Regions from separate parts of the Paenibacillus graminis genome, predicted to be linked through region 1. Evidence: riboswitches for the same ligand, from Rfam matches in the RefSeq annotation. Region 1 holds a riboswitch; the other holds the start of a gene.

Evidence for each region. Region 1 has a riboswitch for cyclic di-GMP ahead of PGRAT_RS03530 (transglutaminase-like domain-containing protein). Riboswitches for the same ligand answer to the same signal wherever they lie in the genome.
Region 2: it holds a riboswitch for cyclic di-GMP, as region 1 does, so the genes downstream of both, PGRAT_RS05380 (PA14 domain-containing protein) here and PGRAT_RS03530 (transglutaminase-like domain-containing protein) in region 1, are expected to answer to the same signal.

The regions. Positions count from the first base shown of each region.
Region 1 is NZ_CP009287.1:818,273-822,814, forward strand. It holds gene PGRAT_RS03515 (glycosyltransferase family 2 protein) at 1-542, shown strand, start outside; gene PGRAT_RS03520 (GtrA family protein) at 532-936, shown strand; gene PGRAT_RS03525 (class D sortase) at 964-1,620, shown strand; cyclic di-GMP riboswitch class I at 1,744-1,825, shown strand; cyclic di-GMP riboswitch class I at 1,900-1,981, shown strand; gene PGRAT_RS03530 (transglutaminase-like domain-containing protein) at 1,995-2,804, shown strand; rRNA gene PGRAT_RS03535 (16S ribosomal RNA) at 3,234-4,542, shown strand, end outside.
Region 2 is NZ_CP009287.1:1,262,488-1,267,029, forward strand. It holds gene PGRAT_RS05370 (UDP-glucose dehydrogenase family protein) at 1-487, shown strand, start outside; gene PGRAT_RS05375 (sugar phosphate nucleotidyltransferase) at 904-2,277, shown strand; cyclic di-GMP riboswitch class I at 2,490-2,570, shown strand; gene PGRAT_RS05380 (PA14 domain-containing protein) at 2,584-4,542, shown strand, end outside.

The sequences.
Region 1 (4,542 bases):
AAATTCCTACAGACACGGGGGATTTCCGGTTAATTGACCGCAAAGTGTGCGATGTGCTGCGCGGTCTGAAGGAGAAAAATCGCTATGTCCGGGGGCTGGTAAGCTGGGTGGGCTTCCGCCAGACCATGGTTGAATACGTGCGTGAAGAGCGTTTTGCCGGTGAAACCAAATATCCGCTGAAGAAAATGATCCGGTTTGCGCTGGACGGCATCACCTCCTTTTCCCACAAACCGTTAAAAATAGCATCATACATTGGCTTCTTTCTGTCCTTCTCAAGCTTTCTTTATCTGTTCTTTGTTTTGTTTCAGAAAATATTCACCTCATGGACTGTCCCGGGCTGGGCTTCTATCGTCGGCGTGAACCTGCTGTTTAATGGTATTGTGCTTATGCTGCTCGGTGTAATCGGTGAATACATTGGGCGAATCTATGATGAATCCAAGGATAGACCGCTATATATCGTGCGTGAGACGAGAGGTTACGGCGATGCGGAGAGCGGCGAAGAGAAAACGGGCGTGCGGAAGGACAACGATTATGTCAGATAGACAGCTTAATGCAGGGTTCATCCAGTTTTTAAAATTTAATGCCGTAGGTGTGCTGAATACCTTGATTGATTTTGCCGTCTTTACCCTGCTGCATTCACTGGGAATGTTGAATACTCCGGCACAGATCATTTCTTACAGCGCCGGTACGGCCAATAGTTTCATATGGAACAAGAAGGTGACCTTTCGGGATCAGGACCGGGGAAGCAAGGACGGTTTTGACCGGATGCAACTGGTAAGGTTTATAATACTGAACCTGATTGTGCTGGGCATATCGGTCCTGCTTATGCATTTGCTGACAGACCGCTTCGGTATTCAGGTGCTGGTTGCCAAAGTGCTGGTTACTATAGTAACCGTAGTGATCAATTTCTTCGGAAGCCGGAAGTGGGTATTTTAAAACAGACTAACTTACGGAGGTGATTTCATGCGCAAGTTCTCTTACTTGATTATTCTTGCCGGGATTCTGATTATGCTGTACCCCAAAGCAAATGAATGGTACAACGACTGGCAGCAGCAGAAGCTGCTGGAGGAAGCGGAACAGGCATACAGTGAGATTACGCCTTCACCGTCACCGCAGTCAGATTTGCACAAACAATACGCTGAAGTCACCCAGCTTCTCGCTGAGGAATCCTCTGAGGGTGACCTGGCGAAAGCGACAGAAGCCCCGGCTCCCGAAGTTAAGCTGGGCGGCAAGATCACAGGCATTATCCAGATCAGCAAAATCAATTTGAAGCTGCCTGTACTGGAAGGGGCAACCAAAGCCAACATGAAACATGCTGCCGCCCATATGAAGGAGACCGCTGCTATTGGGCAGGTTGGCAATGCTGCGATTGCCGCACACAGATCAAGAACTGCAGGCAGGCTTTTTAACAGACTCAATGAAGTTGAGGTCGGTGATACTATATCCGTACAAACAAAGGAACAGGATTACCAATACGTAGTATATGATATTTCAATTGTAGAGCCTACGGATGTTTCCGTATTAAATGGACATAACGATGATAAGATACTCACTCTGATTACCTGCGATCCATTGGTCAATCCGACGCATCGCCTGATTATTCATGCCAGATTGCCTTAAATTCCAATTAGCTGCGGATTAAAAGTGAAGTATATTAAAATTTTATTAAAAAGTAGTAGGAATCTAGTGATTTAGGTCTTGAATATAGATATAAGTATGATACTATATAACTATAAAAGCTAAGCACGATAACGGCAAACCTATCGAAAGGTAGGGACGCAAAGCTAAAGGGCCTTCCCGCTATGGATGGCAGCCAGCTACCGAATGAAGAGGCTTTTTTTGTTTGTTCTTAATATGAATCTATCAAATCGCTCTATGAAGTAAGAACAGATAAAGCTTATACGATAACGGCAAACCTATCGAAAGGTAGGGACGCAAAGCTAAAGGGCCTTCCCAATACGGATGGCAGCCAGCTACCGAAAGGGGTTTTATCCATGAAGAAGTTCTTTTTTTCGTTGTTAACATTGTTTGTAGTTGCCACTTCCGTTCAGACAGGCTCAGCTGAAGCCGCCAGTACTGACTCAGGCTGGTTGAATACATCACAATTGAATCAAGGAGTTATCGCTGTTTCCTATGAAGTTCCTAAGGACAAGCGTATTAAGCTCATGATCACTAAGGACAACAACAGCTACACATATAACCTCTATGCCTCTAAGCCCAATGAGACCTTCCCGCTGCAGCAAGGTAACGGTTCTTATAAAGTTTCTGTTCTGGAGAACACTACCGGCAACAAATACAAAGTGATATCCTCCGAAACCGTAGACCTCAGCTTGAGCAATGCAAACACCGTATACTTGAGCTCCGTACAGAATGTGAAATGGAGTTCTTCCGATAAATCAGTTCTGAAGGCCGCTCAGCTTACTCAGGGCCTGACCACTGATGAACAAAAGGTAAAAGCAATTTACAACTACATCGTTTCTAATGTGAAATATGACTATAGCTTGGCTTCCAGTGTTACGACCGACTACATCCCTAACAATGACAATACTCTGGCTACCAAAAAGGGGATTTGCTACGATTATGCTTCATTGTTTGCAACTATGCTTCGCAGTCAAGGCATACCTACCAAATTGGTCATGGGGAATACCAGCTATGTGACTTCATACCATGCCTGGAATGAAGTTCTGCTTGACGGCAAATGGGTGACTATCGACACTACAGTCGATGCCGGCTTGGGCAAGAACAACAAAGATACAGGATTAATAAAAGTAGCAAGCAAATATTCTGCAGCGAAGTTTTATTAAGAAGAGTGAATGTGCTATTAACAATAGGATTTTTGAAGATAACCCGCTTAAATATTAAGCGGGTTATCTTTCTTTTTCTAAAGGGTTGCTTTTTTATATCACTATAGGGTATTATAAATAAGCGTTGTTGGAGCGCTGCCAAGTAAATTAGAAACGATTGATTAAATCGTTACAAAAAAAGCTTGCATTGCTAAGACAAACATGATATATTATAAGAGTTGCTGGTGACGAGATAATCGACACCGACGACGAGCTTGATCTTTGAAAACTGAACAACGAGTGAGTGGGATTTCACGTAAGTGAGATCCAAATTAGAGAATATTTTATTCTCGTCAGATGTTTCAAAATGAGCAATCGCTCTTTTCAATATCTTTTTCGGATGGTTATTTTCTCGGAGTAATTCGGGTGAAGCAACCGCTCGAAAAAACCTATTTGGAGAGTTTGATCCTGGCTCAGGACGAACGCTGGCGGCGTGCCTAATACATGCAAGTCGAGCGGATTTACTGGAGTGCTTGCACTCCAGTAGGTTAGCGGCGGACGGGTGAGTAACACGTAGGCAACCTACCCTCTAGACTGGGATAACTACCGGAAACGGTAGCTAATACCGGATAATTCCCTGGCCCACCTGGGCTAGGGATGAAAGGCGGAGCAATCTGCTGCTAGAGGATGGGCCTGCGGCGCATTAGCTAGTTGGTGGGGTAACGGCCTACCAAGGCGACGATGCGTAGCCGACCTGAGAGGGTGAACGGCCACACTGGGACTGAGACACGGCCCAGACTCCTACGGGAGGCAGCAGTAGGGAATCTTCCGCAATGGGCGAAAGCCTGACGGAGCAACGCCGCGTGAGTGATGAAGGTTTTCGGATCGTAAAGCTCTGTTGCCAGGGAAGAACGTCCGGTAGAGTAACTGCTGCCGGAGTGACGGTACCTGAGAAGAAAGCCCCGGCTAACTACGTGCCAGCAGCCGCGGTAATACGTAGGGGGCAAGCGTTGTCCGGAATTATTGGGCGTAAAGCGCGCGCAGGCGGCTATTTAAGTCTGGTGTTTAAACCTTGGGCTCAACCTGGGGTCGCACTGGAAACTGGGTGGCTTGAGTACAGAAGAGGAAAGTGGAATTCCACGTGTAGCGGTGAAATGCGTAGAGATGTGGAGGAACACCAGTGGCGAAGGCGACTTTCTGGGCTGTAACTGACGCTGAGGCGCGAAAGCGTGGGGAGCAAACAGGATTAGATACCCTGGTAGTCCACGCCGTAAACGATGAGTGCTAGGTGTTAGGGGTTTCGATACCCTTGGTGCCGAAGTTAACACAGTAAGCACTCCGCCTGGGGAGTACGGTCGCAAGACTGAAACTCAAAGGAATTGACGGGGACCCGCACAAGCAGTGGAGTATGTGGTTTAATTCGAAGCAACGCGAAGAACCTTACCAGGTCTTGACATCCAACTAACGAAGCAGAGATGCATTAGGTGCCCTTCGGGGAAAGTTGAGACAGGTGGTGCATGGTTGTCGTCAGCTCGTGTCGTGAGATGTTGGGTTAAGTCCCGCAACGAGCGCAACCCTTGACTTTAGTTGCCAGCAGGTAAGGCTGGGCACTCTAGAGTGACTGCCGGTGACAAACCGGAGGAAGGTGGGGATGACGTCAAATCATCATGCCCCTTATGACCTGGGCTACACACGTACTACAATGGCCGGTACAACGGGAAGCGAAGCCGCGAGGTGGAGCCAATCCCAGCAAAGCCGG
Region 2 (4,542 bases), 440 kb from region 1:
GGTGAACAAAGACCAGCGCTTTATGATCATCTCGAAGCTGCATGAGTCGCTTGGCAATCTGCGCGGTGCAGTAATCGGCATCTGGGGCCTGGCCTTTAAGCCAAACACCGACGATGTCCGGGAAGCCCCGGCCCGGGAAATTGTTGAGAGCCTGGTGGCCGAAGGCGCTACAGTGAAGCTGTATGATCCGATTGCTGTTGAGAACTTCAGACAGCAATATGATCATCCGCAGCTGCGCTGGTGCGGCCTGCCGGAAGAAGCGGCGGAAGGCAGCGATGCGGTCTGCCTGCTGACCGACTGGAGCGTGTTCAAGGACATCGATCTGCACAAGCTTGCGGAGAGCATGCGCCGCCAGGTGCTGATCGACGGACGCAACGTCTACTCCAAAGAGCAGATCGAGGGAACAGGCTTTGAGTACCATTCTGTCGGACGTCCGCAAATGGGGGGCCTCAGCGGCTACTCCCCCAGCGTAGCCGGGGCGATCTAAGTTTTAACTGCCGCCAAACAAGTGGCAATGCCGGAACTTTGGCAGGGAGCTTCGCCTGCCGGGTGAAGCAGCTTGGGCGAACTAATTCCATTGGCTCGTTTTCCAGTGGAAATGCTGCAGGGAAAGCTGTTAAGGGAGGAACGGAGAGGAATTTTGGAACTGTAGGAGCGAATGCGTCCGCCTTTGTCTGTGGATTTCCACCGCGAACAGCGGTAACAATCAAGAAATCTGCAGACAACAGCGGCCGGAAGTCCAAACATTCCTTGCAGAGACTCCCGTAACAGCCGATCTGAAGTATTGTCACGCAACATAATGCGTCAGTGACATTCCTGCCTTTCATGCGAAAGCCACCCGGCAGCAGCTCACAATAACAATCCGATATTTACGCGACAACACATAAATAGGAGGGTTCACTTATGAAACTGGTACTTCTATCTGGCGGTTCTGGTAAACGGCTCTGGCCTTTGTCCAACGATTCTCGTTCCAAGCAATTTCTGAAAGTGCTGCAAAGCCCGGCAGGTGAACCGGAATCTATGGTACAGCGGGTATGGAGACAATTGCAGGAGACAGGGATGGCGGACTCGTCTTATTTGGCTACCGGCCGCAGCCAAGTCGAAATGATTCAGAGCCAGCTCGGCGCAGAGGTGCCAATCATTGTGGAGCCGGAGCGCCGCGATACCTTCCCGGCCATTGCTCTGACTGCAGCTTACCTGTATTCAATGGCAGGGGTGTCTCCAAGTGAGACCGTGGCTATTCTCCCCGTCGATCCGTATGTGGAGGCTTCATTTTTTGAAACCGTCGTCCAGCTTGAGGCAACGATGCAGGAAAGCGGCGCAAATCTGGCGCTGATGGGCGTGGTCCCTGAGCTTGCATCCGAGAAATACGGCTATATTATTCCTACCAGCGATGAGGCGGCGGCAAGCGGCTATATGCAGGTGAGCCACTTCCAGGAGAAGCCCGACCGCGTACAGGCCGAAGAGCTGATCAGCCGGGGGGCACTGTGGAACTGCGGAGTATTCGCTTTCCGCCTGGGCTATCTGCTGGATATTTTGCAGCGCAAAGGTCTGCCTTTGAACTATGAGGAACTGCAAAAGCAGTATAAACTGCTGTCGTCCATCAGCTTTGACTACGAAGTGGTGGAAAAAGAAGAGAATATCGTCGTTCAGCCTTATGCCGGGTTCTGGAAGGATCTGGGTACCTGGAATACCCTCACCGAGGAAATGAGCAGCAATCATGTGGGGAAAGGCTTCGTGACCGATGATTCCGAAGGGACTTGCCTAATCAATGAGCTGGATATTCCGATCACAGTAATCGGAGCGAAGGACCTGATTATCGCAGCCAGCCCGGACGGCATTCTGGTGACCCACAAAACGGAAAGCCCGCGCATCAAGGAAGTGCTGAAGTCTTTTGAACAACGACCGATGTACGAGGAGCGCCGCTGGGGCCACTATAAGGTCATTGATTATGTGAAGTACGATGAGGGCAATGAAGTGCTGACCAAGCGGATTTTCATCGCAGAAGGTAAAAATATCAGCTATCAGCTGCATCACAAGCGCAGTGAAATCTGGACGATCGTCAGCGGCGAGGCAAGCATTGTGCTGAATGAGAAGATGCATAATGTGAAAGCAGGGGATGTAGTCCGCATACCGGAAGGGACAAAACATGCCATTCTGGCGCTGACAGATGTGGAGTTCATTGAAGTGCAGACCGGCTCGGAACTGGTAGAAGAAGACAATATCCGCATTACGCTGGAGTGGGAAGATATCGCTCTGCAGCAGTTTATTTCGTAAAAAAATGCGCTGATGGCGCTGTCGAATCCGATGAAATTATCCCGGTTCATGTCGATTTAAGGGTTTGGAGATAGGGCTAAATAATCTATTTACCCAAATGTTACAATTCCAAAACAGGTATTAAGAACCATTTATTAAGGAAAGTTCATTAATGCTCTAAACTAAAAATTTAATAGAGACGATACTTACGGTAAGAGGGATAAATCCTTCCAAAACGACAAAGGCAAACCTAATCGAAAGATAGGGACGCAAAGCTATAGGGCCTTCGAAAGAGTGGCAGCCTGGCTACCGAAAGGAAGATGAATTTTGACAACTTACCGTAAGTCGCGTCTGGTGTCCATCATGTTAACTATTGCCCTGTTTCTGACTGCAGTGCCGCTTGGCCTGGGGGGCGCGCCATCGAAGGCAGCTGCTGCCTCGGATTCTCCAGCTCCGGTTAATCCCAATGCTTCAACTGCTGCCGTCAAGCTGCTTGACGAATTAAACGCTATTTCAGGAAAAGGCATTATCACTGGCCAGCATGACTATCTGGAGAGCCCAGATGAATTCAGCAACAAACTGAAGGGGACGAGCGGAAAGTACGCGGCCCTTCACGGCTACGAGCTTGGCTTAATCAGCGGCCAGTCGGAAAGCACTGGAGCAGCGCAGCGCAGAAATGTAGTGTACAGCGCAATCAACTGGTACAAAAATGGCGGTATCGTCGCTATGACCTTCCATGAGCAGCTGCCCGGCACTTCGTATCAATGGGCGAATGTGCAGAAGACGCTTAGCCAAGCGGACTTCAATAAGTATGTAACACCGGGAACGGCTCAATACAACAGCCTGATCGCCGATCTGGACAAAGTGGCCGTTTCGCTTAAGACCTTGCGGGACGCTGGCGTCCCGGTCCTATGGAGACCTTACCATGAAATGAACGGCAACTGGTTCTGGTGGGGCAAGAAAAATAATTTTGCGGAACTTTGGAATATTATGTATGACCGTTTCGTAAACGTTCATCAATTAAACAACCTGCTGTGGGTGTGGAACCCCAATGCTCCAAATGCCTCATCCGATCCTTATGAACTAACCTATCCGGGGGCGGATAAGGTAGACGTTCTCGCAGCAGATATATATAACAATGATTATATGAACAAATATCATGACAGCCTGCTGAGCCTCGCGGACGGCAAACCCATTGCCATTGGTGAAAATGGCGAAATGCCAAGCACAGCCAAGCTGCAGCTCTCCCAGAGACAATGGGTCTATATGATGAACTGGGGAAAAATGCTCTATGAGAACAACAGCACCACCACCATCAAAAACTTTATGAATGACGACTACACGGTAACACTGGATCAATACAAAGCTGGGCTGGATGTACCTGCGGCTCCACCTACTCCGGCGGCTACGCCAACCCCAGTGCCGACGGCTACACCGACACCGGTGCCAACGGCCACGCCAACACAGGTACCAACGGCCACGCCAACACCGGTACCAACGGCCACGCCGACACCGGTACCAACGGTTAAGCCTACGGCCACACCGGTACTATCTCCAGATAATGGTACGGTGGTTTCTCCCGCTCTAAATGGTCTTCAGGGAGAATATTTCAAGAATATGACGCTTTCGGGTACACCTGTACTCGTGCGTAACGACGCAGTAGTCAATTTTAACTGGCGGCAGGCTGCACCGGATAGCTCGCTTGGGGTGGATTCGTTCTCGATCCGCTGGACCGGGCTGATCAAACCGTCTTACAGCGAGACTTACACGATTTCCACGACTTCAGACGATGGTATCCGTGTCTGGATTGACGGTACAGCCGTGATCAGCAGCTGGACCAAGCAGAGCGGAACCGAACGTACCGGGAATATCACCTTGAAGGCAGGCCAGCTCTACGATATCAAAGTCGAGTATTACGAAAATGCAGGCGATGCCAACATTCGTCTAATGTGGCAAAGCCCTAGCCAGACCAAAGCTACCGTTCCAACCAGCGCTTTGTACGTCAATACCTCAGCAGCCAGCTCAAGCAAAACATTGCTGGCCGTAGCGCCGACCCTAGCGCCAACGCCGGCAGCGACACCGGCAGCAACGCCGGCAGCAACTCCGGTGCCAACGCCGGCGGCGACCCTGGCGCCGACACCGGCAGCAACGCCAGCAGCGACCCCGGCGCCAACGCCGGCAGTGACCCTGGCGCCGACACCGGCAGTGACCCTGGCGCCGACACCGGCAGTGACCCTGGCGCCGACACCGGCAGCAACTCCGGCGCCAACGCCGGCGGCAACTCCG